DNA from 4 places in the Flavobacterium sp. 120 genome. Region 2 is predicted to be linked to each of the others. Evidence: riboswitches for the same ligand, from Rfam matches in the RefSeq annotation. Region 2 holds a riboswitch; each other region holds the start of a gene.
The links. A riboswitch is a leader RNA that binds a small molecule or an ion and turns the genes downstream of it on or off. The one in region 2 is predicted to bind S-adenosylmethionine.

Region 1: it holds a riboswitch for S-adenosylmethionine, as region 2 does, so the genes downstream of both, C8C87_RS08330 (SusC/RagA family TonB-linked outer membrane protein) here and C8C87_RS01540 (homocysteine S-methyltransferase family protein) in region 2, are expected to answer to the same signal.
Region 3: it holds a riboswitch for S-adenosylmethionine, as region 2 does, so the genes downstream of both, C8C87_RS06840 (Na+/H+ antiporter NhaC family protein) here and C8C87_RS01540 (homocysteine S-methyltransferase family protein) in region 2, are expected to answer to the same signal.
Region 4: it holds a riboswitch for S-adenosylmethionine, as region 2 does, so the genes downstream of both, C8C87_RS00090 (hypothetical protein) here and C8C87_RS01540 (homocysteine S-methyltransferase family protein) in region 2, are expected to answer to the same signal.

Annotation. Positions count from the first base shown of each region.
Region 1 is NZ_RBKZ01000001.1:1,924,035-1,932,055, reverse strand. It holds gene C8C87_RS08335 (vanadium-dependent haloperoxidase) at 1-277, shown strand, start outside; SAM riboswitch class I at 942-1,041, shown strand; gene C8C87_RS08330 (SusC/RagA family TonB-linked outer membrane protein) at 1,290-4,460, shown strand; gene C8C87_RS08325 (RagB/SusD family nutrient uptake outer membrane protein) at 4,479-5,936, shown strand; gene C8C87_RS08320 (TlpA disulfide reductase family protein) at 6,000-6,986, shown strand; gene C8C87_RS08315 (M14 family metallopeptidase) at 7,048-8,021, shown strand, end outside.
Region 2 is NZ_RBKZ01000001.1:378,841-386,861, reverse strand. It holds gene metF (methylenetetrahydrofolate reductase [NAD(P)H]) at 1-485, opposite strand, end outside; gene metH (methionine synthase) at 582-3,260, opposite strand; gene C8C87_RS01540 (homocysteine S-methyltransferase family protein) at 3,343-4,344, opposite strand; SAM riboswitch class I at 4,660-4,779, opposite strand; gene C8C87_RS01535 (NAD(P)/FAD-dependent oxidoreductase) at 4,872-5,924, opposite strand; gene C8C87_RS01530 (bifunctional precorrin-2 dehydrogenase/sirohydrochlorin ferrochelatase) at 6,033-6,614, opposite strand; gene cobA (uroporphyrinogen-III C-methyltransferase) at 6,614-7,390, opposite strand; gene C8C87_RS01520 (HEPN domain-containing protein) at 7,383-8,021, opposite strand, start outside.
Region 3 is NZ_RBKZ01000001.1:1,588,870-1,596,890, reverse strand. It holds gene C8C87_RS06860 (UDP-3-O-(3-hydroxymyristoyl)glucosamine N-acyltransferase) at 1-725, shown strand, start outside; gene C8C87_RS06855 (hypothetical protein) at 727-1,089, shown strand; gene sucD (succinate--CoA ligase subunit alpha) at 1,184-2,056, shown strand; gene C8C87_RS06845 (hypothetical protein) at 2,272-2,694, shown strand; SAM-I-IV-variant riboswitch at 2,822-2,918, shown strand; gene C8C87_RS06840 (Na+/H+ antiporter NhaC family protein) at 2,973-4,295, shown strand; gene fabG (3-oxoacyl-[acyl-carrier-protein] reductase) at 4,479-5,225, shown strand; gene C8C87_RS06830 (hypothetical protein) at 5,290-7,317, shown strand; gene C8C87_RS06825 (LysR family transcriptional regulator) at 7,332-8,021, shown strand, end outside.
Region 4 is NZ_RBKZ01000001.1:7,225-15,245, reverse strand. It holds gene hsdR (EcoAI/FtnUII family type I restriction enzme subunit R) at 1-2,093, opposite strand, end outside; SAM-I-IV-variant riboswitch at 2,348-2,445, shown strand; gene C8C87_RS00090 (hypothetical protein) at 2,437-2,826, shown strand; gene C8C87_RS00085 (hypothetical protein) at 2,823-3,212, shown strand; gene C8C87_RS00080 (hypothetical protein) at 3,240-3,560, shown strand; tRNA gene C8C87_RS00075 (tRNA-Leu) at 4,277-4,356, opposite strand; gene C8C87_RS00070 (ribose-phosphate pyrophosphokinase) at 4,576-5,517, shown strand; gene C8C87_RS00065 (50S ribosomal protein L25/general stress protein Ctc) at 5,609-6,220, shown strand; gene pth (aminoacyl-tRNA hydrolase) at 6,492-7,166, shown strand; gene C8C87_RS00055 (T9SS type A sorting domain-containing protein) at 7,320-8,021, shown strand, end outside.

The DNA.
Region 1 (8,021 bases), 1.5 Mb from region 2:
CAGCGTAATCTCAACTGCTGCCGCTACAATACTCACTCAAATTTTAGGTGATAATTTTTCTTTTACAGACAAAACTGAGATTGAATTTGGTTTACCTGAACGAAAATTCAAATCCTTTTTGCAAGCATCACAAGAAGCTGCCATTTCCAGATTATATGGAGGAATTCATTACAGGGATGCTATTGAAAACGGCGTTTTACAGGGAGAACAAATAGGGAACTACATTGGTCAAAAAATATTAAAATCCAATGATGGGAGTTTTACCTTTAAAAATTAATTAGTATACTATTTATATCCTTTGTCAAAATCAAATTATAGATTAGATTTCATTTTGGCTTGATGGATATAGTAGGGATTTTATAAAGCATAAAAAAACGCAACACCTTTATTTATTGGGTATTGCGTTATTTTTTTATTTAAATTTGTGACCTCTACGGGACAAATTTCTATAAATTTTATGGAAGATTTAAAGAAATTGGCTTACTACATTTAGTAGCTGTCTTTCATTGGCTTTATGAATTTGGTTTGGATGTCCTGTTGGGGATTGATGGAAAAATTATAAAAACTAAATTGGTATATGGCAGTAAATTAATTTTTAGAGAAAATACGAAACTTGAAATTTTTGAATACATCGAAATTTGTACAATAAAAAAAGAAGGAATTCGGCTTTGAACAATAAACAATTGAAGAATTTAATAAACTAACTAATTACAAAAAAAATGATTGAATTATTTATTAATTTGTTCTTTTTAATGATAAGAATGAATTTTCTTCATAAAATCAACATTACTTAAATTTCTTTACAATTAATAAGTTTTTGTTATACAGTTAATTATGGATAATTTTATTTTGTAAATAAATAATTTTAAAAAATAATTTTAAATTCTACTAATTATATAGAATTAATATATATATATTTGTCGGGTAGAAAATTTCTACATGACTTATCCAGAAAGACTGAGGGAGTAGGCCCTGTGATGTCTTAGCAACCTGTTGCCAAATAAGGTGCTAAATCCTTCCGCTTCGGTGGACAGATAAGAAAGATTTCATAAAATCTGAATAAGCTCATTAGTATTAAAATCTTTTATAATTAAAAATGAAAACTGAGCTAGAATTACATGTCAATTCCGAACAAATTAAAATGCCCTCAAAAGAAAAACATTCCAAAGTTTTCCGAATGCAAAGTCGTTAGTCTTTTTTAAACCAATTCCTGTTTATCAGCATTATTGATAGGCCATTTCGACATCGGCCCGGGAATATTTATGTCCAATTTTTTAAAACCAAACTCAATGAAAAAAATCTTACTTGTATTAATTTTTATGTTCAGTATACTTCCTGGAATACTGAGCGCACAGGAACGAACGATCAGCGGTACCGTCACAGGTTCTGATAACGGCGAGCCTTTACCGGGAGCTACAATTATTGCTGCAGAAAGCGGAAAATCTGTAGTTACAGATGTTAATGGAAAATTTTCATTATCCATTACAAAACAAGACAAGTTAGTGTCTGTCAATTATATTGGATACGAAACGCTCGAAAAAAATGCAGGTTCGTCTTTTAATGATATTAAACTGGTTCCTTCCAATACTACTTTAAAAGAAGTACTTGTCGTAGGTTATGGTACGCAAAGTAAAAAAGAATTTACCGGTGCCGCTACAAGAGTAACATCTAAAACAATTAAGGATATTCCTGTGCAGAGTTTTCAGCAGGCGTTAATTGGTAAGGCCTCAGGAGTGAATGTTTCTACTCCGAGCGGAGTTTTAAATGATACTCCGGTAATTAGAATTCGCGGGGTAAATTCCATTTCATTAAGTACAGCTCCTTTAGTGGTTATTGACGGAATTCCGGTTAATTCCGGAGATGTATCCACAACAAGTGCTGTTGCAAATAATCCGCTTGCAGATATCAATCCTTCAGATATTGAATCGATTGATATTTTAAAAGATGCCGCTTCAACTTCTATTTACGGTTCGCGTGCTGCGGGAGGAGTTATTTTGGTCACGACTAAAAAAGGAAAAGCAGGAAAAGCAAAAGTAACCTACGACACTTGGGTTGGAATTACAAGAGCTACCAGACTGCCTAATCTACTAAACAGTACACAATTTGAAACTATAAAAAATGAAGCTGTTTTAAACAGTAAAATATTAAGCGGGAACGAAAATAATACTGCTGTAGCATCGGCACTTTTCTTTCCGTCTTTTAAAGCTGATGGTTCAAGAGTGGACACCAATTGGCAGGATCAGGTATATCGTGATGCTGTTTCTCAAAATCATAATATTAGTGTTTCAGGAGGAACAGACAAAACAAGATATTTTTTCTCAACCAATTATTCCAAACAGGAAGGAATTACAAAAGACAATAATTTCGAAAGAAAAGGAGCAAGATTCAACATTGATCACGATGTAAACAGCTGGTTAAAATTAGGCGGTAATCTTTCGTATAACAATACTTTCAATCAATCTCAAAGTACAGGTTCATTAAGTGGCAGCGGATTGCTGTTAATTGGTGCGGCGCGTCTGGCTCTGGTACTGGCTCCAAACGTTTCTCCTTATAAAGAAGACGGTTCTTATAATTTAAGTTCAACAGGAACAGCAAGTCCAGGCAACAACTTATTTACCAATACGTTATGGCATCCTGGAGCTTTGTTTGAAAACAGTAAATACACCAGTTCTAACGATCATTTTGTTGGGAATGTACACGCAACAATTAACTTTTTTGAAGGTTTTAAATTCGACAGTAATTACGGAATCGACAGATTAAGAGCAGAGAATATTACCTATTTAAGTCCAAATTTAGGATCTTCGGCATTTGCTACAGGAGGTTCTGCAACTAATATCTCAGCTTTAAGAAACAATTACAATTTTACGAATAGTTTCTCTTTTGACAAACGTTTTGGAGAAAATCATCACATTGCAGCATTGGCAGGATATGATGTTCAGAAATTCGAAAACTCTTCCTGGGGAGCGAATCAAACCAACGTTTCAGATCCTTTCTTTGAAAATTATCAGGGAACTTGGGGAACGATCAGGTCATCCGGCAACAGTTTGTCAGAAAGACTTTTTCTTTCTTCTTTCTTCAGATTATCTTATGATTACGGCGGAAAATATTTCATTACAGGAAATTTCAGAAAAGACGGAAATTCTGCATTGGGTGTTAGCAGCAAATACGGAAATTTTGGAGGTTTATCTGCTGGATGGCTGGTAAGTGAAGAATCTTTCTTTAAAAACAGTAAAATTACAGATTACATAAGTTCACTTAAATTAAAAGGAAGTTGGGGAAGAGTGGGTAACGGAAATCTTTCATCAGCGTATGCCTCACAAAATTTATATGGTGCTTCAATTTACGGGACAGCTGCAACCTGGGCAATTTCTCAGGCAGGAAACCAGGATTTAGGATGGGAAACCAGTGATCAGACGAATATTGGTCTTGAAGCAGGTTTCTTTAAAGACAGACTGCAATTGACCGCTGATTATTTCAATAATGATGTAAACGGATTGATTTTAAGTACCCCTCAAGCGCCTTCAAAAGGAATTCCCGGAGATGCTATTCTTTCTAATGTTGGTTCAATGTACAATAGAGGTATCGAATTGGGATTGAGTGCGACAATAGCAAATTCAGAAGATTTTCAATGGAAAGCTTCCTTCAATTACACCCACGTAAAGAATAAAGTTACGGCTCTTGCCGAAGGAAACACAGATATTATTGGGTATACACAGGTTACGACAGAAGCGAACAATATTACAAGAGTAGGTTATTCTGCCGGAAGTCTCTACGGAGCCGTTACCGACGGTGTAAACCCGGATAACGGACGCCGAATTTTCATCAATAAAAATGGAGAAAAAGTACAATATAGTGCTGCAGTTCCGTCAGGACAAAGCAATTGGACGTATTTAGACGGAACAACGGCTGCTGCTATTACAGTTTCAGATTATCAGGTTTTGGGTAATGCGCTACCAGTTTGGTACGGAGGTTTAACGAATAACTTTCAATACAAAGCGTTTGATTTTACTGTTGGTTTAACCTATTCTGGCGGTAATAAAGTGATGAATAATACGAGAGGAACCCTTTTAGACCAGCGTTTTTACAATAACTCAACCGAGGTTTTAGACCGCTGGACAACGCCTGGACAGGTTACTGATATTCCGAAATTAGTTTACAACGACGTTATTTCGAATGGTTCAAGCGGTTATGCCATTTCTGATAATGCAGAAAAAGCAGATTTTTTAAGATTACAACAATTGGCGATTGGTTTTTCACTTCCAAAAAATATTTTGGAAAAAGCAGAATTATCATCGGTTCGATTTTATCTGCAGGCAACGAATCTTTTCCTGATTACTTCGTATACGGGATCTGATCCGGAAACTTCTTCAAACGGAGATTCAACAACTTCTATGGGAGTAGAAAAAAACTCTGTAGGACAGGGACGAACTTTCACATTTGGTCTTAACGTCGGATTTTAATCACTAATAAAAAATACAATGAAAACATATATAAAATCACACGGAAAATCAATTGCAACCGTTTTACTGCTTTCTGGAATATTATTTACTTCTTGTGAAAATAATGAAGATTTGAACATTGCACCGGAAACTACCGTTTCTGATCAGGATATTTTTAAAACTCCGGCAAGAATCGAAGGTTTGGTAAACGGAATTTACAAAGCGTTTAAAGGCGCGAGTTTATATGGCGGCCGTATCCTTTTATATCAGGATCAGCGAGGTGAGGATTTTATCAACATCACGGCAAACAATTTTACCGGTTATGAAAGCTGGAATAACTCCTACAGTTCAGGTTCAAATGATGTTAATAATCTTTGGGGATCAGCCTATTCCGCTATTAATAATGCTAATATTTTAATTGCAGGACTTGCTGTAAATCAAGGCGTAATTACAGAGCAGAAAGCGAAAGAATACATCGCCGAAGCAAAATTGGTAAGAGCATTAGCGTATTACAGTTTGGTTATCAATTTCGGACAGCCCTATAATAAAGATGCAGGCGCCTCGAAAGGAGTTCCATTGCGTTTAAAAGCAGAAACGGGTGCTGCCAATAATGATTTGGCAAGAAGCTCTGTTGCAGAAATTTATGCCCAAATCTTAAAAGATTTAAATGAAGCCGAAGCCGGATTACCGCAAAGTTACTCAAGTGCAGATCTTAATACGACCAGAGCGCATGTCAGCACTGCTATTGCAGCAAAAACAAGAGTGTATCTTTCCATGAACAACTGGGCAAAGGTTATTGAAGAAGCTGCAAAATTAGCACCGCAGACACAAGCGCCGTTTTCTACCACCGTATCAGAAGTAAAACATGCTTTACAGGCCGATATTACAGTTCTGTTTTCTTCGAATTATTCGACTACAGAATCTATTTTTAGTATTCCGATGAGTTCTTTGGATTCTTACACAGGACAATCTTCTATTGCTTATATCTACAATACCAATTTAGAATATTACTTAAATCCAACCGGTATTCTGGGTGATGCACAATGGAGAACTACTGATAAACGACGCGACTTAACGAGAACAGTTTCTGGAAAACAATACTTTAAAAAGTTTGCAAAACCATCACCATTTCTGGATTATATCCCGGTTATCCGATATTCTGAAGTGTTGTTGAATTATGCAGAAGCAGCAGCCAAAACAGGAAATCTGACATTAGCCGCCAATCTTTTAAGAGCTGTTCACCAGCGTTCTGATGCAACTTATACTTTTGCTACAACTGTAACTTCAGATCAGACGCAATTAATTGAGGCAATCTGGAAAGAACGCAGAATTGAATTATTAGGAGAAGGTTTCCGTGGACCGGATTTGCTTAGAAATCTTCAGACTCTTCCGTCAAAAGGAGACAGTAAATTACAGACGCCAGCAGTTTCTACTTCAGATGCAAATTACATTTTCCCGGCTCCAAATACAGAATTAGCAGCAAATAAATTATACTAAACACAACAAGCAACTTTGTCAAACTTCAAAACTTTGACAAAGTTTAATTTAAAATTAATTAATATGAAAAAGTTACTATTAGGTTTTGCTTTATTTCTTGGAGCTACCGGCGCCCAAGCCCAACAAGAAACTAATTTACAGTTAAAAGGAACAGTGACAGATACTGTTGCTAAATATGTGTATTTACAGAAATTCCACAACAAAATGTTTACCACCATAGATTCTGTAAAAGTTACAGATGGAAATTTTAGTTTTAAAACCAAAGTTAAAATACCAGAATTGTACGGTTTGAGCGTAAATACAGCTAATATTCCGCTGTATATTTTCCTTGAAAAAAGCCCGATTACGGTAAAATTAAGTCCGCTAAAAAATTACAGCACTTCGGTTGTTGAAGGTTCTGCGTCTCAGGATCTATTTGATATTTACAGAAAAACAAAAAACGTAGAAATCAGCAAATTCATCACAGAACATCCGGCTTCTATCGTTTCAGCTTATGTTTTATACAGAAACTGGTCCTACAGACTGACTCCGGATCAGATCACGCAAAATATTGCTTTGTTGGATAAAAGCCAGCAAAATAGCACTTACGTGAAAGAATTAAAGGAGCTGGTAACCGTTTTAAACGGATTGGTGATTGGAAAAAAAGCGCCGGATTTTGTAGCAAATAATCCTGACGGAAAACCGGTTCGTTTTTCTGAAAATCTAAAAGGCTATACTTTGGTAGATTTCTGGGCTTCATGGTGTGCGCCTTGTCGAAAAGAAAATCCAAACATCGTAGCGGCTTACAAAGAATTTCACGAGAAAGGATTTAATGTTTTCGGAATTTCTTTGGATAAAAAGAAAGAAAACTGGATCAAAGGAATTAACGACGATCATTTAGATTGGCAGCAAGTTTCAGAATTAATTTACTGGAACAGCGAAATCGCCAAATTATACGGGGTAAGAGCAATTCCGGCGAATTATCTGGTAGATTCAAAAGGAATAATCGTTGCCAGAAATCTTCGCGGAGAAGAGCTTCAAACCACTCTTCAAACACTTTTAAATAAATAGATAAATTTTTTACACTTGCAAGATTTTAAAGCTTGCAGGTGTAAATTCTAAAAGGTAACAAATGAAATGTAATTTATTTTTTGCAGCAGCAGCTTTAATTGCGATTTCAGCAAATGCGCAGGTCAAAAGTACTTTTAAAGGGCAAGATCCCATTACTGCAGTTTCAACCGTAACACGCCCGGTTCAGAAACAATGGAAAGGTGTATTTGATAAAACAGGTGATGAAGTTTTCTTCGGAAATGATTTTGCCGGAGCGAGATTAAACGGCGTTGTCAAAATTGATGACAATACATTCAGCGTTTTGATTACGCCGGAAAATACTCCAATAAACGGAAGTCCGTGGTATGCGTTTAAAGTCTGGTCAAAAACAGATAAGGAAATCCAAATTCGTTTTGATTATCCTCAGAATGTAAAACACCGATACAATGCCAAAATTAGTTCGGATGGTAAAAAATGGACAGCCTCTGAAAACGGAAGTTTTGTAAAAAGAGAAAAAGATTCTAATTATGTTTTGAAAGTAAAAGTCAGCAAAGACACAACCTGGATTGCCGCGCAGGAACTTAAAACTTCAAAAGATATCAGCGAATGGATTTCGGTATTAAAAAATAAAAACAATACTGGCGAAGCTTCCATTGGTTTAACTGCAGAAGGACGAAAGATTCCGGTTTTCAGTATCGGGAATCCTGCTGCAAAAAATAAAATCCTGATTTCGGGAAGAAACCACCCGCCTGAAGTAACGGGACATTATGCCCTGGAGGCTTTTGTTGAAAGTTTAACAGCCGATACGCCATTGGCAAAAAAGTTCAGGAAGAAATTTGAAGTGTACGTCATTCCTCTTCTGAATCCCGATGGCGTTGATGGGGGTTTTTGGAGACATAATTCGGGAGGAATTGATTTAAACCGGGATTATAATGATTTCAATCAGCCGGAAACAAGAGCAGTTCGTGATTTCCTGAAAAAGGAAATTAAACAGGACAATAAACTATTGTTTTCGATTGATTTTCACTCCACTCATGATGATATTTATTATACAGT
Region 2 (8,021 bases):
TGCAAATATTTCCCGCAATTCAATTGGTTTATTTGTTTCACTAAATCAACAGCAAAATCATTTCCTCCTTGTTTCGGAATAAAATATTGCTCGTCTTTCATCGCATCGCCACGTAACGCCATCACATTATCAATTCCCAGATAATGACAATCGACCAATAAATACTCGGTTTCTTCTTTGGTAAAACCACCGCAAAGCACGTGAGGAACCGTATCTACGTTGTATTTATGCTTTATCGAAGCACAAATTCCAAGCGTTCCCGGACGCATTCTGGTCAGTTTCTTATCTAATAAACCATTGCCTTTATCCACGTAAATATATTCTTCGCGAGAAGTAGTTACATCTATAAATGGTGGTTTAAACTCCATCAACGGATCAATATTATCGTATAATTCCTGAATGCTTTTGCCTTTTTGAGGCGGAATAATTTCGAAAGAGAATAAAGTTTCTCCTTTTGCGTCTTCTATATGTTGTGTTACTTTCATTTTCTTTAGTTTGAAGTTTAAGGTTTAAGGTTTAAGGTTCTCTCGAACAACTTTAAACTTTAAACTTTAAACAAAATTTCAACTTTAAACTATTTTCTAATCCGCTATATTTGGGTTCAGCCATTTCATGGCAACTTCTGTCGATACGCTTCTTCGTTTGGCATAATCAATAACTTGGTCTTCTTTTATTTTTCCAAGTCCAAAATACCTACTTTCCGGATTTCCAAAATAATATCCTGAAACCGATGAAGCCGGCCACATCGCCATACTTTCTGTTAAAGTCACTCCAATTTCTTGTTCTACATTTAGTAATTTCCAAATCGTTGGTTTTTCTAAATGGTCGGGACAAGCCGGATAACCCGGTGCTGGACGAATTCCTTTATAAACCTCTTCAATCATAGCCTCGGTAGATAAATTTTCATCAGCAGCGTAACCCCAAATCTCTTTACGGATTTTTTCGTGCAAATATTCTGCGAAAGCTTCTGCAAAACGATCCGCCAATGCTTTCACCATAATCGAATTATAATCGTCTAAATCTCTTTCGAATTCAGCCGCCCATTCGTCCACACCAAAACCGGTTGTTACACAAAATGCCCCCATATAATCCGTTTTACCGCTGTCTTTTGGAGCAATAAAATCAGATAAAGCGATATTTGGAGCACCTTTCGTTTTTTGTGATTGCTGACGCAGAGTCAAGAATTTCTCTAATACTTTTCCACTTTCATCACTCAATTCAATATCATCATCATTCACTTGATTTGCTGGAAAAATTCCATAGATTCCTTTGGCTGTCAGTTTCTTTTCTTTCAAAATAACGTCCAACATTTCTTTGGCATCCGCAAAAACCGAAGTAGCTTGTTCTCCAACAACAGTATCTGTTAAAATCGCTGGATATTTCCCAAACAATTCCCATGTTCTAAAAAAGGGTGTCCAGTCAATATACGGAACCAAAACATCCAAATCGACTTCGATTGTTTTTGTTCCAATAAAATTAGGCTTCATTGGGTTGTAATTTTCCCAGTCCAATTTCAGTTTATTGACACGAGCTTGCTCAATAGTCAAGAAATTTTTGTCACGCGAACGATTCAAAAAAGTCTCTCTAAAAGCATCATATTCTGCTCTGATGTCACTTGCATATATTTTTTTCTCACTGTTCAATAAATTTCCGGCAACCGTTACGGCTCTCGAAGCATCATTTACGTGAATAACCGTTTCTCTATACTGTGGTGCAATTTTCACGGCAGTATGCGCGCGCGAAGTCGTTGCTCCACCAATCATCACTGGAATTTTTATATTTCTTTTGTCTAATTCTTTAGCCAAATACACCATTTCATCCAATGAAGGTGTTATCAATCCGCTTAGACCAATGATATCAACATTGTGTTCTATAGCTGCAGCGATAATTTTCTCAGGCGCAACCATTACACCTAAATCAATAATCTCATAATTGTTACAAGCCAAAACAACTGAAACAATATTTTTTCCAATATCGTGTACGTCGCCTTTTACAGTTGCCATTAATATACGACCTGCAAAACTCGAAACACCATCTTTTTCGGCTTCAATGAATGGCAATAAATAAGCTACCGCTTTCTTCATTACACGCGCTGATTTCACCACTTGTGGTAAAAACATTTTACCTGACCCAAATAAATCTCCAACGACATTCATTCCTGCCATTAAGTTGATTTCGATTACTTCGATAGGTTTTGTTGCTGCAAGTCTGGCTTCTTCTACGTCAATTTCTATAAATTCATCAACTCCTTTTACTAGCGAATGCGTCAATCGTTCCTGAATAGTTCCCGAACGCCATTCTTGAACTGTTTTTTCATTACTCTTTACATCTCCTTTTACATTCTCGGCAAAGTCCAATAATCTTTCCGTGGCATCATCGCGTCTGTTCAAGATTACATCTTCAACGTGTTCTAATAAATCTTTTGGAATTTCATCGTAAATAGAAAGCATTTCTGGATTCACGATTCCCATCGTCATACCATTTTGAATCGCATGATATAAAAATACCGAGTGCATCGCTTCACGAACCGTGTCATTTCCTCTAAACGAGAAAGAAACATTACTCACACCACCACTAATATGGGCATGTGGAAGATTCTCTCTAACCCATTTTGTTCCTCTAAAGAAATCCAATGCGTTCAAGCGGTGTTCTTCCATTCCTGTTGCAACAGGAAATATATTCAAATCGAAAATGATGTCTTGTGCAGGAAATCCAACTTTGTTTACCAAAATATCATACGAGCGTTGGCAAATTTCAACTCTTCTCTCGTAATTATCTGCTTGACCCACCTCATCAAAAGCCATAATAATTGCTGCAGCGCCGTAGCGCTTGATCAATTTGGCATGATGAATGAATTGTTCTTCCCCTTCTTTTAAAGAAATAGAATTCACAACACTCTTTCCTTGCACTACTTTTAAACCCGCTTCGATAATGTCCCATTTCGAGCTGTCAATCATGATTGGAACTCTGGAAATATCTGGTTCGGCAGCGATAAGATTTAGGAATTTTGTCATAGCATATTCGCCATCGAGCATTCCTTCATCCATATTAATATCGATAATTTGTGCGCCACCTTCTACTTGTTCTTTTGCAATGCTAAGTGCTTCTTCGTATTTTTCTTCCTTGATTAATCGAAGGAATTTTCTAGAACCTGTAACATTCGTACGTTCACCAATATTCACAAATACGCTGTCTGGCGTGATGATTAAAGGCTCTAATCCCGATAATACAAGGTTTTTTCTAGTTTCTGCTTGTGCCATTTTTTATTTTTTTTTGCCCTAAAATCAATAATTACAAAGAATTCCTGGCTATAATTCAGACGCGATACATCGCGTCTCTACGTTACATTGTCGCTGTTGATACTCTAGGTTTATACTCCTTTGCGATATCAGCAATCAACTTGATGTGCTCTGGCGTTGTTCCGCAACAACCGCCTATGATATTTACTAAATTGTCATCTAAATATTCTTTGATGAAAGCTTGCATCTGTTCTGGCGTTTCATCGTACTCACCAAATGCATTTGGTAATCCTGCATTAGGATGTGCCGAAACATTGAATGACGTATTATGCGCCAAAGTCTGTAGATATGGTTTCAGTAAATCAGCTCCCAAAGCACAATTGAAACCTACGCTCAATAATGGAATGTGCGAAACCGAAACCAAAAAAGCTTCTACGGTTTGACCCGAAAGTGTTCTCCCTGATGCATCCGTAATCGTTCCTGAAACCATGATTGGAATATCGATATTGCGTTCGTCTTTGACTTCTTCAATAGCGAAAAGTGCTGCTTTTGCATTTAAAGTGTCGAAAATAGTTTCTACCAAAAGCAAATCACTTCCTCCATCAATCAACGCTTCTACTTGTTGTTTGTAAGCAATACGTAAATCATCGAACGTTACAGCTCTATATCCAGGATCATTTACATCTGGTGACATGCTGGCCGTTCTGTTTGTTGGTCCTATTGAACCGGCTACAAAACGAGGTTTATCCGGATTTTTGGCTATGAATTCATCGGCTACTTCACGGGCAATTCTTGCTGATTCATAGTTGAGTTCGTATACCAAATCTTCCAGATGATAATCGGCCATTCCGATAGTAGTTCCAGAAAAAGTATTGGTTTCAACAATATCCGCTCCTGCTTCAAAATAAGCTGCGTGAACGGCACGAATCGCTTGTGGTTGCGTTAATGACAATAAATCGTTGTTCCCTTTTAAGGAATGTGGAAAATCTTTGAAACGTTCTCCTCGAAAATCTTCTTCGGAAAAATTGTAGCGTTGCAACATGGTTCCCATAGCTCCATCGAGTATGAGTATGTTTTTTTTAATAGCTTCTTGAATTGTTGACATCTTTTGTTTTATTCTCGCAAAACATTATAGTATTAAGCGCTTATTATTAATTCCAAAAGTTCAATATATTAGCTCTTTAGCCCCGATTACCTCACTTAATTACTATTTTCATAGGAGTTCGATGAACTACGTTTGCAGTGAAAATCCTTTCTCGTCCTGAACTTGTTTCAGGGTGAGAAAGATTGCAACGAAAAGCGGGAACGGTATTAACAAAAAAACGCCAATTGTTCGCTCCTGATACTGAAATAAATTCAGTAAGCTAAATATCGATATGTTGTCAAGAAAGGGTTTGAGAAATACTAAGTGAGTATTCGTGTGTTATCTATCTTAAATACTGAAACTGGTTCTGTATAAAGTAGAATGTAGCACCTTCTTTAAAGATAAAGGGTTGCTAAGGTTTCATTGGGTCTTTCCCTCCGCCTTTCGTGATAACTTTCAATAAATATATGAACAGTGCAAAGTAAAGACATAGCGCTAATACTTGCAAGTATTAGCGCTATATTTTTTAACTAGTTTGTATTATGTTGTTAAACTATGGCTTTCACCACGGCTTTTGGAGCTTCTTTACGGGTTCCGTCAAATCCGTCAACACCAGAAACTGTAGTGTATTTCAATACATATTTCTTACCTGGATTGATGATTTGGTAGGCTGCCTGACACATTAATGTGGCTTCGTGGAAACCACAAAGAATCAATTTCAGTTTTCCCGGATAGGTATTTACGTCACCAATGGCAAAAATCCCTGGAATGTTCGTTTGGTAATCCAAAGCATTATTTACTTTGATGGCATTTTTTTCAATGTCCAATCCCCAGTCTCCGATAGGACCTAATTTTGGTGTTAATCCAAAAAGTGGAATAAAATAATCCGTCGCAATGGTTCTATGTGCGCCATTTTCCTCAATATCAATTGACTCTAAATGTTCCGCTCCGTTTAAACCAACTACTTCTGCAGGCGTAATCATTTTTATTTTCCCTGAGTTCTTCAATTCCTGTACTTTTTCTACAGAATCTAAAGCCCCTCTGAATTCGTTTCTACGGTGAATCAAAGTTACCTCAGAAGCAACATTCGACAAGAAAATACTCCAGTCCAAAGCAGAATCTCCTCCTCCGGCTATTACTACTCTTTTGTCTCTGAATTTTTCCGGATTTTTGATAAAGTATTTAATTCCTTTATCCTCGTAAAATTCGATGTCTTCAATCAATGGTTTTCTTGGTTCAAAACTTCCTAAACCACCTGCAATTGCTACCACAGGGGCATGGAATTTTTTTCCTTTATTTGAAGTCACAATAAAACTTCCGTCTTCTTGTTTTTCAATGGTTTCTGCACGTTCTCCCAGTGTGAATCCTGGTTCGAATTGCTTGATTTGTTCCATTAAATTATCTACTAAATCTCCGGCTAATACTTCCGGAAAACCTGGAATATCATAAATAGGTTTTTTTGGATATAATTCAGATAATTGTCCGCCTGCTTGTGGCAAAGCATCTAAAATATGACATTTCAGTTTTAACAATCCTGCTTCAAAAACTGCAAATAAACCCGTAGGTCCGGCTCCTATTATAAGTATGTCTGTTTTAATCATTTTTTTATTCTTTATGTAATGTAATTGTGCTAAACTATTTAATTGCAAATTAACGATTGATTTTTACTACTTTCAATGATAAATATCATTCGCTATTTTGTGCTGTTTTTATTCTTTATTTTTTAATGCTTCGGTGATTTCGTTCATCTTTTGTACTTTTTCTTCGAAATTTCCTTTTAGTGTCTTGCGATATTCATTCAGGTTTTCGACCATTTTATTAATATCGTCTGGAATTATTTCTTCGAAAAACTCCCGTAATCTTTTGGCAGTTGTCGGTGATTTTCCATTAGTTGAAATAGCGATTTTTACATTTCCTTTGGTTACAATTCCGCCCAAATAATAATCACACAAATCTGGTGTATCAGCAATGTTGCAAATCAAATATCTTTTTCGAGACAAATCAAATACTCGTTTATTGACTTTTAAATCATCGGTACAAGCAATTACCATGTGGCGTTTTTTCAATATTTTTTTCTTGAACTTGGCTTTAGTCAATTTCACCGAAGGATGTCTTTCGACCAATTCTTCCAGTTCCGGCAAAAACCTTGGTGCAACTACCTCAACATTCGCATTCGGACTTGATTTCAACATGAAAGATAATTTTTCTAAACCCACGTTTCCTCCACCTACAATCAACACGTTCAGGTTTTGTAGTTTTAAAAAAACAGGATATAATTCATTTCTTTCCATTATAATCGTATTTCGTTTGATAGAAATTCTTCGTAAAATCCTTTCAACTTATTACTTTCTTTAACCACTTCGCCAATGACAATTATTGCTGGCGAACTTAATTTATTCTCAGCTACAACTACTTGAATTGTGTCAATCGTTCCAACTCCAATTTTTTCTTGTGGAGTAGTTCCATTTTGAATAATTGCAACGGGAGTTTCTCCTTTGGATTCTTTTTGGAACAAAGAAACAATATGTGATAATTTGCTCATTCCCATCAAAATAACAACTGTTGCTGACGATTGCGCTGCTAATGCAACATCATTAGACAAATTCCTATCAGAAGTTGTACCAGTAATTACCCAAAAACTTTCTGAAACACCTCTTTTTGTCAAAGAAATTCCTTGGTAAGCGGGAACTGCAATCGAAGATGAAATTCCGGGCACTACAAATGTAGGGATTCCAAAACTTTCTGCGAATTCTATTTCTTCGCTTCCACGTCCAAAAATAAATGGATCTCCACCTTTTAATCTAACGACATTTCCGTACGTAAGCGCATTATCAACAATCAACTGATTGATTTGGTCTTGCGTATATTCATGGCAACCTTTTCGTTTACCCACAAATATTTTGATGGCACTTTTTGGCGCATGAATCATTATTTCATCATTGGCCAGCGCATCATACAAAACCACATTCGCTTCAGCAAGTGCTTTTACTCCTTTCAGAGTAAGCAAATCCGGATCGCCAGGACCAGCGCCTACTAAAGTTATTTTTGGTTGTATTGTATTATGCATTAGCTAAATCTTTTGCTCTGTATTTTTCTATGTTTTCAAAAAAGGCAACTCCTTCTTGAATGTATTTTTGCGCAAATTCCGCAGAAGGCTCATTCGCTCTGATTTGGTATACTAAATCTTTGAACGTTGAATTCAACTCAATTTTATTGCTTTCGATAAAAACGGTGTCAAACAAATCGATAATTCCTGCATGGTGATTTGTTTTTTGGTTTTCAGCAAGCAATAATGCTTTAGCTCCATTTACAAATCCTGCGTATGCTAAATAAATTGCATCAGCCCATTTTCCTTCATCAAAAGCTTCTTGTGCGAAAGTCATTTTGTCTTTGGCTTCTAATATTAAAGTAGCTACTAAATCAATTACTACACCAGCACATTCTCCTACTCCAACTGCTTTCACGTAGTTATCAGCATTACCCCAATCTACAAAATCAGCTTCGGTAAGATTAGTCAAATCGGCTAATGGTTTCAAAAATTCGTAGAAATATTTTTCGCCTTTTGTATCATAATAATTCAAGAATGATTGTCCGTTTCCGTTCGCTTCAAAATCATTTAAGATGAAACGCAACGCATCAGGTCCTCTTCTACTTGGAATTTTGATTACTTTATCCGAAAATCTTCCGTTTCCGTTTCC
Region 3 (8,021 bases), 1.2 Mb from region 2:
CTTGTCCAGATGGAAAAGCATTGTTGATTTCTGAAGATCCTTTTAGGGATTTTAATAAATTAACAAACTATTTCAAGCCTTTTCAGTTTTCGAATGTTTCAATAGCTGCTTCAGCTTCAATAGGAGAAGGAACTGTAATACAGCCTAATACGTTTATTGGAAATCATGTGGTTATTGGAAAGAATTGTTTGATTCATTCTAATGTTTCCATTTATGATTATACCGTAATAGGCGATAATGTAATGATTCATGCAGGAACTGTTCTTGGTGCTGATGCGTTTTATTATAAAAAACGTCCTGAAGGATATGATCAATTACTTTCCGGTGGAAGAGTAGTTATCAAAGATAATGTGGGAATAGGAGCGCTTTGTACTATTGACAAAGGTGTTACTGGCGATACTACTATTGGCGAAGGCACAAAAATTGATAATCAAGTACATGTTGGCCATGATACCGTTATTGGAAAAAAATGTTTAATTGCTTCACAAACTGGAATTGCGGGTTGTGTCATTATTGAAGACGAAGTTACTATTTGGGGACAAGTAGGAACCACAAGCGGAATAACAATAGGAGCGAAGGCAGTTATTCTTGGTCAAACCGGAGTTACAAAATCAGTAGAAGGAGGAAAGTCCTATTTTGGTACACCAATAGAAGAATCAAGAGAAAAATTGAAACAACTGGCTAATATCAAGAAGATACCAGAAATTCTTAATAAACTAAAGTAATATGTCTGCTAAAGAAATCGTTCAGAAATTTTACAAATCAGATGCGCTAATTGACAGCGAAGTCATAAAAGATTTTTTGCATCCTGAAGTTATCGTTGAATGGAACAGCAGTAAGGGATTGGTTCAATTGGATTATAATTCTTTATTGAGTCTGTCTAATGATTTGAGTAAAGCCTACGTTCGTTCAAAGGTTAGAATTAGCCATATTGTAAGTGAAAATGATACCATTTCGGTGCGTTATTCTCATTTTGTGAAAACGATTGAGAATCCTAGAGAAGAAATGTTATTGGCGCATTTTATGGTTATTTGGCAAATAAAAGACAATAAACTATTTCGAGGGTATCAAATGAGTCAATTATCATAATTTAGTGTCAAAAAACTGAATACTGAATACTGATTACTGATTACTATTTTATACTTTTGCATAACAATTTTAAAAACTACATAAAAAATATATCATGAGTGTTTTAGTTAATAAAGATTCCAAAATAATTGTTCAAGGTTTTACAGGAAGCGAAGGAACTTTCCATGCTTCTCAAATGATTGAGTACGGTACTAACGTTGTTGGTGGTGTAACTCCAGGAAAAGGGGGAACTACTCACTTAGACAGACCAGTTTTCAATACTGTAAAAGATGCTGTAGAACAAGCAGGAGCTGATACAACTATCATTTTTGTACCGCCGGCTTTTGCTGCAGATGCAATTATGGAAGCTGCAGATGCTGGAATTAAAGTAATTATTGCAATTACTGAAGGAATTCCTGTTGCTGACATGATAAAAGCAAATGGTTATGTTAAAGAAAGAAACGCAAGATTAATCGGTCCAAACTGCCCTGGAATTATCACTCCGGGTGAAGCAAAAGTTGGTATTATGCCAGGTTTTGTTTTCAAAAAAGGAACTGTTGGTATTGTTTCTAAATCTGGAACATTAACCTACGAAGCAGCTGACCAAGTAGTAAAACAAGGATTAGGAATCACTACTGCAATTGGTATTGGTGGAGACCCAATCATTGGAACAACTACAAAAGAAGCAGTTGAATTATTGATGAATGACCCAGAAACAGAATGTATCGTAATGATAGGTGAAATAGGTGGACAATTAGAAGCTGATGCTGCTCATTGGATCAAAGCGGATGGTAACCGTAAGCCAGTTGTAGGTTTCATTGCAGGAGTTACTGCTCCTCCAGGACGTACAATGGGACATGCAGGTGCTATCGTTGGTGGATCTGACGATACTGCTGAAGCTAAAAAACAAATCATGAGAGAATGTGGAATTCACGTGGTAGATTCTCCAGCTGAAATTGGTAAAAAAGTAAAAGAAGTTTTAGGTTAATCTAAACTCTAATTAAATATTTTAAAAGCCTCACAATTTGTGGGGCTTTTTTATTATAAATTGAATTAAAGAAATATCTTTGCACTTTATTAAATGCATCTGTTTTTAAGATGTAATCCTAATAAGAACAAACATAAACGAATGGTTTCTAATGGGCCTCACGATTTTGTGGGGTATTTTTTTGTCGAAGCCAGTTCAAATAAAAATAAAATAATATGTACAAAGAGTTAAAAAAATTCAAAGTTAGCAATCAGTTTTCATTTACTACAGAAGATAGTTTAGCAGAAGTTTGCAATGCATCAGAAGGATCTGGAGTATTTTTAGTGTATTCAGTAGGAGATGAAAAAGAGTTAATTATGGTTGGTTCTACTGGAACTGTTCAAAATAACGGAACTTTGAAAATTAAAAATGGTGGTTTAAAAGACAAAATTGTTGAAGGACACCAATTTGCTAAAACTGGAAGAAAATATTCTTGGCCTGCACAAATGAAAATTGAAGACATCAGTACACTAGAAGTGGTTTGGTATGAGACATTCAACGATAAAACTAAAGTGATTCCAACATTTGTAGAAGGACAAGTTTTACAAAACTTCCTTGACGAAAATGGAAGACTGCCAAAATGGAATGTAGCTTTTTAATTATTTAAAGTCTGCCTTTCAACATCTTAATTATAATCGCGCTACATTTTTATGTGGCGCTTTTTTTTGAATTATCTTTTTTTGGAATAAAATTAGGCTAATTTCATAAATAATTAATTACTTTTGCACCCGTTATCACGAATCCTTCAATAGGATAGCAACCTGCAACAACAAGCAAGGTGCTAAAACGATAAGCCAAATCCTTTGGAAAAAATGTTGTTTACATTCCCATATTTAGCTTTGTTTTTCGTCATAATTTTTAATTTTAAATTTTTTTTATGACTTTATTTTCAAAAGAAAAAGGAAATGCCTTTGCCTTGATTCCTTTATTGGTTTTTATTTTTACTTTTTTAGGAGCAGGAATTGTTCTGAATGATTTTTATGCTTTTCCATCGCCAGTGGCAGTTGTAGTTGGTATCATAGCAGCCTTTTTACTTTTCAAATCCACTACTGATGAAAAAGTTGCTACATTGATTGCAGGATGTGGTGAAAGTAAAATCATGACCATGTGTTTAATTTATTTGCTAGCAGGAGCCTTCGCAGTAGTAAGTAAAGCGATGGGTGGAGTTGATGCTGTCGTGAATCTTGGAATAAATACTATTGATGTTGCTTATTTTCCTTTAGGAATTTTCTTGATTGCTTCTTTTTTATCAACTGCTACAGGAACATCAGTGGGTGCAATTGTAGCTATTGGCCCGATAGCTGTCGCATTAGCTGATAAAAGCGGTGCTTCATTACCTTTAATTTCAGGCGCTTTATTAGGTGGCTCTATGTTAGGAGATAATCTTTCGATGATTTCTGATACTACCATCGCAGCAACGCAGTCATTGGGATGTGATCTAAAGGACAAGTTCAAGATTAACTTATTTATTGCCTTTCCTGCTGCAATTTTGACTATTATGGTTTTCTTTTATCTTGATTTAAACTCGGATATTGTGACTGTTGCCATTGCAAAAAATGATTTTTCCTGGATTGCAATTGTACCTTATATATTAGTAATAGTATTGGCGGTAGTAGGTGTTAATGTATTTTCAACATTACTTATTGGAACTTTATTGGCAGGAATCATAGGTTATTTTAGTGGTTCGTTTACGTTAATGGAGTTCACTCAAAAGATATATGAAGGCTTTACCAGTATGACTGATATTTTCTTATTATCAATGCTTACTGGAGGTTTAGCAGCTATGGTAGATAAAGCGGGTGGAATAACGTATTTATTAGTTCAAATTAAAAAAAGAATTAAAAGTAAAAAATCAGCTCAAGCGGGAATTGGTGCTTTAGTGGGTTTTGCTAATTTAGCAATAGCGAACAACACGGTTTCTATTGTAATTACAGGACCTATTGCCAAAGAAATTAATGATGAATATGAATTGAATCCTAGAAAAACGGCTGCAATTCTGGATATTTTTTCGTGTATAATTCAAGGAGTTTTACCGTATGGCGCTCAAGTATTGCTTATATTGAGCTACGCTAATGGAAAATTAGATTTCTTTGACTTAATTAGTAATGCTTGGTACCATTTATTTTTACTAATTTTCACATTGGTGGCTATTTATATTTCGTTTTGGGACAAATGGACAAAGCGATTCTTTAAAATTTAAGAATTGAATTTTTGATTGTAATTGCTTTTGAATTTTTTTTAAAAAGGGAATTATTATATATTTGACGGGTGTAAGATAGCCCTGATAGTAGTGAAAATCCTTTTATGTGAACGTTAGTGTTCATAAAAGATTGAAGCGGATAGCAGGATTAGCTTCAAATAAAATTTAAACTAATTTTTGAATATGAAATTACTAGAAGGAAAAGTTGCCATAATTACAGGTGCAAGCCGCGGAATTGGAAAAGGAATTGCTGAAGTTTTTGCAAAACATGGTGCAAATGTTGCATTTACATACAGTTCGTCAGTGGAATCAGCTTTGGCTCTTGAAAATGAATTGAACGCTTTAGGAATTAAAGCCAAAGGATATCAATCTAACGCAGCCGATTTTAATGAAGCGCAAACTTTTGTAGATGCAGTTTTGGCTGAATTTGGAACGGTTGATATTTTAATCAATAACGCTGGGATTACTAAAGACAACCTTTTGATGCGTATGTCCGAAGAAGATTTTGACAAAGTGATGGATGTCAATTTGAAATCAGTTTTTAATATGACCAAAGCAATTCAACGTACTTTTTTGAAACAACGTTCTGGTTCTATAATCAATATGAGTTCAGTTGTAGGAGTGAAAGGAAATGCAGGACAAACTAATTATGCTGCTTCAAAAGCGGGAGTTATTGGTTTTTCTAAATCAGTGGCGTTGGAATTAGGATCACGTAATATTCGTTGTAATGTAATTGCTCCTGGATTCATCGAAACAGAAATGACGGCTAAATTAAACGAAGATGTTGTAAAAGGATGGAGAGACGGAATCCCTTTGAAACGTGGCGGAACGACTGAGGACGTTGCTAATGCATGTCTTTTCTTTGCGTCTGATATGAGTGCGTATGTAACTGGACAGGTTATGAATGTTTGTGGAGGAATGCTTACCTAAAAAAAATAGTGATCAGTCATCAGTGCTCAGTTGCTGAATACTGATGACTGAACACTACTAAAATATGACAACAAACACTTTACTATTATTACTACTTTCTTTACTAATAGCTGGCGGTTTGTCATTTTTTCAATATATCTACAAAGCCAAAAACAAATCGAAAGTCGGTTGGTTTTTGGCTTTTTTGCGTTTTTCATCCATTTTTGGAATTTTATTATTGTTAATTAATCCAATACTAACCAAAAAGACGCTTGAAACGGTAAAAACGCCTTTGCCGATTGTTTTTGATAATTCGAGTTCTATTTCTTTTTTGAATGCCAATGAAAAAGCATTGGAATTGTATAAAAAAATACAATCAAACTCAGATTTACAAGAGAAATTCGATGTGCAATCGTATCAGTTTTCAGATGATTTTGAACCGACAGAAACATTTGATTTTAAAGGAACTCAAACTAATATTGATGTTGTTGCCAAAAATCTAAAAAGCATTTATAAAAATGCAAAGTATCCAACAGTTTTAATTACGGATGGAAACCAAACTTCGGGAAATGATTATGTCTTTAGTTTTGATACTGCGAATAAAGTATATCCTGTAATCGTTGGCGATACAACAACTTTCTTAGATTTTAAAATCAATCAACTGAATGTTAATAAATATGCTTTTCATAAGAATAAATTTCCTGTAGAAGCTTTTTTACAGTATTCAGGAACTAAAAGCATAACGGCCGATTTTATTATTTCACAAGGAAATTCGGTATTCAGCAAACAATCGATTGCCTTTTCCCCTTCCAAAAAAACGGCAACTGTAAGCGTGCTTTTGCCAGCTGATAAAATAGGATTACAGATTTTTAAAGCTACTATTTCATCTAAAGAAAAAGAAAAAAACACGTACAATAACACTAAGAATTTTGCGGTTGAAGTTATAGATCAAAAAACAAATATTGCTATAGTATCAGCTATAACTCATCCTGATTTAGGCGCACTAAAAAGAGCCATTGAATCAAATGTACAACGTAAAGTAACTATCATTAAACCTAATGATATTAATACGTTACAAGATTTTAATGTTTTGATTTTATACCAGCCAACAGCCGAATTTAAAAACATTTTTGAGAGTAATAAAGGTGCTGGAATCAATACGTTTATCATTACTGGTAACAACACCGATTTTAATTTTCTGAATCAGCAACAGGATAATTTGAACTTTAAAATGAGCGGACAAAAAGAAGATTATTTGTCGGTTTTTAATGCGCAGTTTAATTTGTTTGCTGTTGATAATATTGGATTTGAAAATTTACCGCCTTTGCAAAATGCTTTTGGAACAGTAACCACAAAAGGAGCGGTGTCAGTTTTGCTTTCATCAAAAATTAGAGTAATAGACACTAATTCACCTTTACTGGCTTTCACAGAAAATCAAGGCAGGAGAGCCGCTTATCTTTTGGGAGAAAACAGCTGGAAATGGCGTTTGCAAACCCATGTCAACAATCAATCATTTGAAAAATATGATGTTTTCATGGATAAGATTATTCAATTTTTGGCTTCTAATAATTCTAAAAAATCATTAGTGGTAGAACATGAAAGTTTCTATAATTCCGGCGAAGCCATTGAAATAACCGCGCAATATTTCAATAAGAATTATGAGTTTGATGAAAAAGCACGTTTGACTATTGCGGTAACGAATACCAAAACGAAACAAACAAAAAATTACGATTTATTAAAAGGAAATAATTCCTATAAAGTCAACCTTGATGGGCTTAAAGCGGGACCTTACGCGTTTACGGTAAAAGAATTGAATTCTAAAACGACGTATTCCAGTAGTTTTGAAATTCTTGATTTTGATATCGAAAAGCAATTTGTCAATCCAGATGTGGAGAAATTGACACAATTGGCTACGCAAACACAAGGGAAAGCGTATTTTTCAGATCAAGTAGATGTGTTGATTAAAACACTTTTGGAAAATGAGGAATATAAGGCGATACAAAAGAATATTGTTACCAAAACACCTTTGATTGATTGGATTTGGTTACTGGTTTTAATTTCAATTTTGTTGGCTACCGAATGGTTTGTTCGTAAATACAACGGATTACTGTAATACAATTAAACATCATGGATTTTAGACTAAAAGTATTCTATACCGTTGCTAATCGGTTGAGTTTCACAAAAGCTGCAACTGAATTGTTTATTACGCAACCTGCGATTTCAAAACATATTCAAGAATTAGAAGAACAATATAAAATCAAATTGTTTGACAGAAACGGTTCTAAAATTTCACTGACAGCTGCAGGTGAAGTCTTACTGAAACATACCAAAAGTATTTTTGAAATATACCGTGAGATAGATTTTGATATGAGTACGCTGATAAATCAACGTTCCGGACTGTTACGATTAGGAGCCAGTACGACAATTTCTCAGTATATAATTCCGCCACTTTTAGCTCGTTTTCATCAAAAATTACAAGATGTAAAAGTAAGTTTACTAAATGGAAATACGGAACAAATAGAAAATGCTTTATTAAAACAGGAAATCGAAATAGGAATTGTTGAAGGACAATCAAAAAATAAGTCTATTAAATATACGGAGTTTTTAAAGGACGAATTGGTTTTAGTCTGTAAGAGTTCCAATCCGTTAGTAAGTCGTGATGAAGTGACCCAGGAAGATCTTAAAAAAATGTATTTTTTGATGCGGGAACAAGGTTCAGGAACACTTGAAGTTATTGAACATGCGTTAAAACCATTTGAAATTAAATTATCAGAATTAAAAATCGAAATGCAATTAGGAAGTACCGAAAGCATAAAA
Region 4 (8,021 bases), 370 kb from region 2:
TCTCGTAACGCATCAAAATAAATCCCTTTACTTTCTAACTCCTCAATAATGACTTTCTTTTTATCCGTACTGTTCCAAGCTTGAAGAAAATCATCTAAGGTTTCATATTGCTTTCCAATACTTTTCTTGGTGTAATCAATTATACTTTCTGTAATAATTCTGCCATCAACACCTAAATATTGTATTCTTTCGTTTATGATTTTTACTTCAACTCCTTGAATTATTTTTTTTATATACTTTGGTTTTGGTTCTTCAACCCCTTCAGCATCGGTCGGCTCGGGATACTCAGGCTCCGGAAAATCTGGGTCGTCAATTGTCACTGGCCCATCTGGTTCCGGGATATCAATAGGTCCGTCACCCTCTATTTCAATAATAGAAACTGGATCACCATCAAAGTCAGGGTCAGCAAAATGATGAGTTACATTTCTAAAATCCATAATGGTAAAGTAGGTTTTACCGTATTCTTCATTAATACGTGTCCCACGACCTATAATTTGTTTGAATTCTGTTGAAGAGCCAATATTGCTATCTAAGACAATTAATTTGCAGGTTTGAGCATCAACACCAGTTGTCATTAACTTTGAAGTAACTGCGATTACTGGATATTTTTCACTTGGATTTATGAAATTATCTAACTCCCGTTTTCCTTCTTCATTATCGCCTGTAATTTGCATTACATATTTATTGTCTTCCTTAACCAAATCTGCATTGGCATTAGCCAAAGCTGCTCTCATTCCTTCAGCGTGTTCAATATCGACACAAAACACAATGGTTTTATCAAAACGATTGTTCAGTTTAAGAAATTCAGTTATTTTATTAGCAACTAATTTTCTTCTGTTTTCAACTACAATATATCTATCGAAATCTTTTGTGTTGTATATTCTGTGCTCAACAATATTACCCTCTTTATCAGTAAATCCTTGAGGTGGTTGCCAACCTTCAGCATCAATATCTAATGTTACTTTAACTACTTTATAAGGTGCTAAGAAACCGTCATCTATTCCTTGTTTTAAAGAATAGGTGTAAATAGGATCACCAAAGTAATGGATATTCGACACCTGTTTTGTTTCTTTTGGTGTAGCAGTTAAACCAATATGCGTAGCTGAATTAAAATATTCTAAAATTTGGCGCCATTTGCTATCTTCTTTTACACTCCCTCTATGGCACTCATCTACAATAATTAAATCAAAATAATCAGGTGAAAAATCTTTGAAAGCATCAGGGATTTCTGGATTAGAATTACTCAATCCTTGGTAGAGTCCTAAGAATATATCAAATGCTTTATCGGCATTATCAATACCACGTTTATTGTTAGAAACCAAAAGATCTTTACCATCAACATTTATAACTTTCTTTTTTACCACCGTCATGGCATCTTTAAAATGACGAAAATCACCTCTTAATGTTTGGTCAACTAATGAAGTTCTATCTGCCAAAAAGAGAATTTTACGTTTGCTTTTACTTTTGAATAATCGATAGGCAATTTGGAAAGCAGTATAGGTTTTACCTGTTCCTGTTGCCATAACTAATAAAATTCGAGGTTGCCCTTTTGCAACGGCTTCAACAGTCCTGTTAATTGCTATTTGTTGGTAGTATCTTGGTTTTCTATCACTATCTGCAAAGTAATCTTGCAAAATTATTTTTTCTTCGGTTTCTGTTACAATCCCCTTGTATTTTTTATATTTTCCCCAAAGGACATCAGGTGAAGGAAATTCATTTAAAGGAAAAGTCTGTTCTATATCCCCATCCGTAATTGTTTTGTCATGAAAATGAAAACCATCACCATTACTACTAAATACAAAAGGAATATCCATTAAATTAGAATACTTCAACGCTTGTTGAATTCCTGACTTTATAGAAAGGTTATTTTCTTTTGCTTCAATAATTGCAACCGGAATTCCAGAAATATAAAGCACGTAATCAGCAAAAAGTTTCTTTCCTCTTGCAGTCATTTTACCTTTTACCCAAATACGCCCAGCAGTAATTGAATACTCTCTAATAATTTGAGTGTGTTCATCCCAACCCGCATTAATTATTGCAGGTGTTATAAACTTCTCTTTAATATCTGCTTCGGAAAATAATTTTTTGTTCATCCTTTTACGCTTTGAAGTATAATAAACTAAATATATTGGATTGCATACAAACATACTAAAAAGCAATGGAATGAAATTGAAGAAAACCGTAAACGGTCTGCTTATTTTATACCACTTCCATTCTGTTTAATTCGTTTTGATTGCACCTGTGTAAATAAACGATATTTTGTAGGATTTTACTATACCCACTTTTAATGATATTATGAATTTTTGTTCAGCTCTAATTATTATTTATTTTAAAATTTATATATTTGAAAAATCATTAAGAACTACAATTGAGTAGTAGCAACCTGCGACCACACGCGAAGGTGCTGAAACAATGAGCCTAAACTAAGGAAAAATTATGTTTAAAATACCACCATTTAATTTTGTAGCAACGCACGATTTGCAATCTAATAAAGCTAAAGACAACCTCTTTAAAATTTATTTAGATTTTGATATTGTGTTTTATAATTTGAGTTTTGATGCTCTTAAAGAAGTCAATACTGTTTATGAAGAACGAGACTTATACGACCAAAGTATAGCTGGTGTTAGTACTTTTTTGAAACTTCAAAAACCCAATAAAAAACAGTATGAGTATTATCCAGCTATTAATTACGAACGATTAAATATCAATCAAGAATATGCCATAATTACCTATTTTTTTTCGGGAGCTTTTTCAACAAGAACAATTGCTACAGTGCAAAATCTTACATTCGATAAAATAGAGATGTTTAAATATACCCAAGAATGATAATGATAACAAAATCAATAAAAACCTTTACAGCAATTATAACACTTGGTTTGGAAATCGGTTATAGTGAAGAACATTACAATAAAGATTATCTGATTAATGAACTTCAAGAATATCAAAAACAAAGAATTGATGAAGCAAATATATATTTAAGTGCATCTGTAAGTGAATGTAATATTGTGCTAAGTGGTCAAGACGAAAAGCATTTAAAACTTGAGTTTATTAACTACCCTAAATTCCCGTTAGAAATTGAGGTGTTTAAAGAAGAAATTATAAAATTGGGGTTACATCTGCTTAATAAAATGCAACAAAATAGAACAGTGATAGTGTTTCCAGACGAAACAATTATGCTGGAAATTGATGGAGCAATAGACCCAAGGATTTAAATAAAAAACATTAAACTATAATTATCTATGAAAACAACGATTACTAAACTTGCCACAGGTAGCATTGAGTTAGCATTTCCACTATTTCTATCCATGCTTTTGTTTGAATACGTTGATAAAAAGGAATCCACTGGTTATGGATACATCAATAATATATCAGACAATATTCCATATTTGCTTTCAGGGCTATTTTTTATGATTTTATGTCTTGAGTTTATAAGGAGGCGTAATTCTGAAAAAGATAAGTTTGTAGCTTTTAGGTATATTTATATCATAGTGATGGTAATTGCGTTTATACTTAGTCTAAAATATATTGGACTTATGTTTGAACCTAATGCAAGAAGATAATGCAATAACAATTATTCATTGAACAGAAGTGCCAACTTTATTGATGCGAAATTTCTAAGAATGCTTTTGGCAGTAGCTACTTTAGCTTGTACAAAACAATTAAAATAGCAAGATTAGACTATAGAGGCCTATTTCATTATTTTTTTATAAAAATAGGGGCGCTAAGGACTGTATATAAAGTATGGGGTAGGTGGTTGAAAAGGAAAACGATTTTTAAAACAACCACCCCCCTAGTTGAAAAATGTTTTTCTACGATTTGTTTTGAAATTTTATGTTGTTCACTGGTCGAGGGATTTTATACCCTGTATCAGTGATTTGTAACATTATAGTAAAACAGGCCAGTTAAGGTATTTTTATTCGCTTTTATATTGATGAATAGCAATGCCTGTCTAGGTTATTTACAGAATAACAAACTGTCACTTCTTTATGATAGTAATATTATAACTTAATACCTACTTTGTATAATTGAAAAACGTTATATAAGTTGAAGGAGATGAAAACTATCTTAACAGGAAAAAGACATTAATAGGTGTTTGTATCTATACTATCCATTTATTCTAAAATTTAAAACACAGCAACTATAATATACAAGAAATTTAAACATTGAAAAATGGCTTTATTTTGCGTGCTTTCTCTTTTGTCGGGCAATGGTCGGGCAAATACAATTAAAAAAAGCCTGTAATACTTGATAAACAAGTAATTACAGACTTTTTAAGTACCCGGAGCCGGAGTCGAACCGGCACGGTTTCCCACAGGTGTTTGAGACCAGCGCGTCTACCAATTCCGCCATCCGGGCTTAGCTAGACATGAAATAACAACAGTCATTTCAACGCAATAAAAGATGTGATTGTGTTTAAATCAACCATCAATTCCTTTAACACGGTGCAAATGTAAAAAATAATATTAAATGTTCTACTAAAAATACTTAATTTTTTCCTTTCAGAGTTGAATAAATTTTATAAATTTGCACCTCGGTAAAACGAAACACACTAACTAACTACAAAACAACAAATTAATGTCACACCTAGAACCAGAAGCTAAAATTTTTGCTTGTTCACAAAGTGTCTATCTTGCAGAAAAAATAGCAGAGCAATACGGAATCCCATTAGGGAAAGTCACCATGTCAAAATACAGCGACGGTGAATTTCAGCCTTCATATGAAGAGTCTATCAGAGGATTACGTGTTTTTATTGTTTGTTCGACTTTTCCAAATGCAGATAATTTGATGGAATTGTTATTAATGATTGACGCTGCAAAACGTGCTTCGGCAAGACATATAACTGCAGTAATTCCTTATTTTGGATGGGCAAGACAAGACAGAAAAGACAAGCCTAGAGTTCCGATAGGGGCAAAATTGACAGCGAAATTATTAGAAAGCGCTGGGGCAACACGAGTAATGACAATGGATTTGCACGCCGATCAAATTCAAGGATTCTTTGAAAAACCGGTGGATCATCTTTTTGCTTCAACTATCTTTTTACCTTATGTAGAAAGTTTAGGTTTAGACAATTTGACTATTGCATCACCTGATATGGGAGGTTCTAAAAGAGCGTATGCCTATTCTAAATTTTTAAATTCAGATGTGGTTATCTGTTACAAACAGAGAAAAGCCGCCAATGTGATTGACACGATGGAATTAATTGGTGAGGTTAAAGGTAGAAATGTAATCTTAGTAGATGACATGATTGATACCGGAGGCACTTTGGCGAAAGCCGCCGATTTAATGATAGAAAAAGGAGCTTTGAGCGTAAGAGCAATTTGTACCCACGCTATTTTATCTGGCGAGGCTTACGAAAAAATTGAAAACTCAAAATTGAGCGAATTAATAGTTACCGATTCTATTCCGTTGAAGAAAGAATCAAACAAAATAAGAGTGTTGAGTTGTGCGCCTCTTTTTGCTGAAGTTATGCACATGGTGCACCACAACAATTCCATTAGTGGAAAGTTTATAATGTAAGACACAAGTCTTAAAGTTATAAAATCATGCCGATAGCCAAAAACTAAAGGCCAAACAAGTAATATTATTTAATAACTATATTTTTTTTACAATGAAATCGATTACAATTAAAGGATCAGAAAGAGAAAGCGTGGGTAAAGTAGCAACTAAAGCCCTACGTAATGCTGGATTGGTTCCTTGCGTATTATACGGAGGAAATCAGGCAGTTCATTTCTCAGCAGAAGTTATGGCTTTCAAAAACTTGGTTTACACTCCAAACGCTCACACAGTTGAGATCGATCTTGGAAAAGGAAAATCATTTAACGCTATTTTACAAGACATTCAGGTTCACCCGGTGTCTGACAAGATTTTACATATTGACTTCTTTCAAATTTTTGATGACAAAGAAATCACTATGGAAGTTCCAGTAAAAATCGTTGGTAACTCTAAAGGAGTTATGGCAGGTGGAGATTTACGTTTGAACAACCGTAAATTAAGAGTAAAAGCATTACCGAAAAATCTTCCAGATTTCGTTGAAGCTGACATTACACCACTTGACATGGGTAACAAATTATACGTTACTAAAGTACCTACTCCAAACTTCAAAATCATGCACCCAGACAATACAGTTATTTGTCAAGTGAAGATTTCTCGTGCGGCTATGAAAGCAGCTCAAGAAGCAGCAAAAGCAGCAAAAGCTCCTGCAAAAGGAAAGAAAAAATAATATTTTTTCAATCATTCAAGAAAGCATCAGTTGTAAAACTGGTGCTTTTTTTATTTAATCTGAACTCGTTTCAGATTCTATTCAGGAGCACAGCTATCCATTTTCACAACAACTCATCTCCTGCTGTATGTTACAATCTTTTTATCCAGAAACAAGTTCAGGATAAAAAGGATTTCCACTCCCATCAGGGCTATCCAGAAATATTTTCTTGGCAATAACGATTTTCGAAAATCTAATAGTCCAATACTCTAATTAAGTTTATTTTTGCAACATGATAAAATGGATTTCAAATTTATTCTCATCAACAAACACAGATGACAATACGGATTATATAAAACCAGAGGTTCACAAACACCAAAAAAACAATATAGAAAGCGTGAGTAATAAATTTTTAATAGTTGGACTCGGTAACATTGGTGCCGAATATGTAAACACACGTCACAACATAGGATTTAAAGTAGTCGATTTTTTGGCTCGTAAAGAAGGAATTTCTTTCGAAACTGTAAAACTGGGTTCCCTTGCTCAATACAAATTTAAAGGAAAAACTTTTTTTATTTTAAAACCAAACACGTACATGAATTTGAGCGGAAAAGCAGTGAAATATTGGATGGATAAAGAAAATATCCCTTTGGAAAATATTTTTGTGATTACCGATGATTTGAATCTTTCCTTTGGAACCATCCGCATTAAACCGAAAGGAAGTGATGGCGGACACAACGGGTTAAAGAACATCAATCTGGTCCTGAATACGCAAAACTACACTAGATTCCGTTTTGGAATCAGCGACGAATTCAAAAAAGGAAAACAAGTTGACTATGTTCTTGGCGAATGGGATGACACAGAAAAACTGGCACTTCCTGAACGATTAGAACTGGCCTCGGAGATTATAAAATCATTTGGAGCCGCAGGGCTGGAAAATACGATGACCACATTTAACGGGAAATAAAATCGGTACACTCCTGACCATTAATCAAATGGATTTTGAATTAATTTGTATTACACGATAATAATAATTAATTTTAATGCATCTTTATTAATTATCAGAAAAATTGACCTCTTATATCAAAATTTTTTTAGATAAAACCAACGAGCTTATAACATGAAAAAAATTACTTTTATACTCCTACTTTCCCTTTTTTTTTCAGCCAATTATTCGTTTGCTCAAGTAAATAATTCAACTGAAGTCATCCTTTTTGGTAAAAAGAAAATCATCAAACAAGGTTCTTTCATTCGTTGCGCAACTACAGAATACGAAGAGTATTTAAAGTCCAAAAATCCGAATAGATTATCTACTTCTGAATTTGAACAATGGATTGCTCCAAAAATTACAATTGAAAAAGAAAAAATAAAAAACACCTCTAAAGGATTAAGACAAAACGCTGTCATAACAATTCCGGTTGTAGTTCACGTTATTCATAATGGAAACCTGATAGGTTCCGAGGAAAACATATTTGACCAACAAGTAATCTCGCAAATTCAAGTACTGAACGAAGATTTTAGAAAAAAATCAGGAACTCCAGGTTTTAACACCAATCCTGTTGGAGCCGATGTTGAAATTGAATTCGCGCTTGCAAAACGGGATCCTTCGGGAATTTTATCAAATGGAATAAACCGTGTAGACTTAGGAAAAGAAAGCTGGTCAACTGATGAGATTGATGCTATTGTAAAACCTCAGACACAATGGAATCCTGAAAAATATCTTAACATTTGGGTCGTTAAATTCACGGGAAACAATCTTTTAGGATATGCACAATTTCCAAACGCATCCGGCTTACCGGGAATAAATGCCAATGAAGGTCCA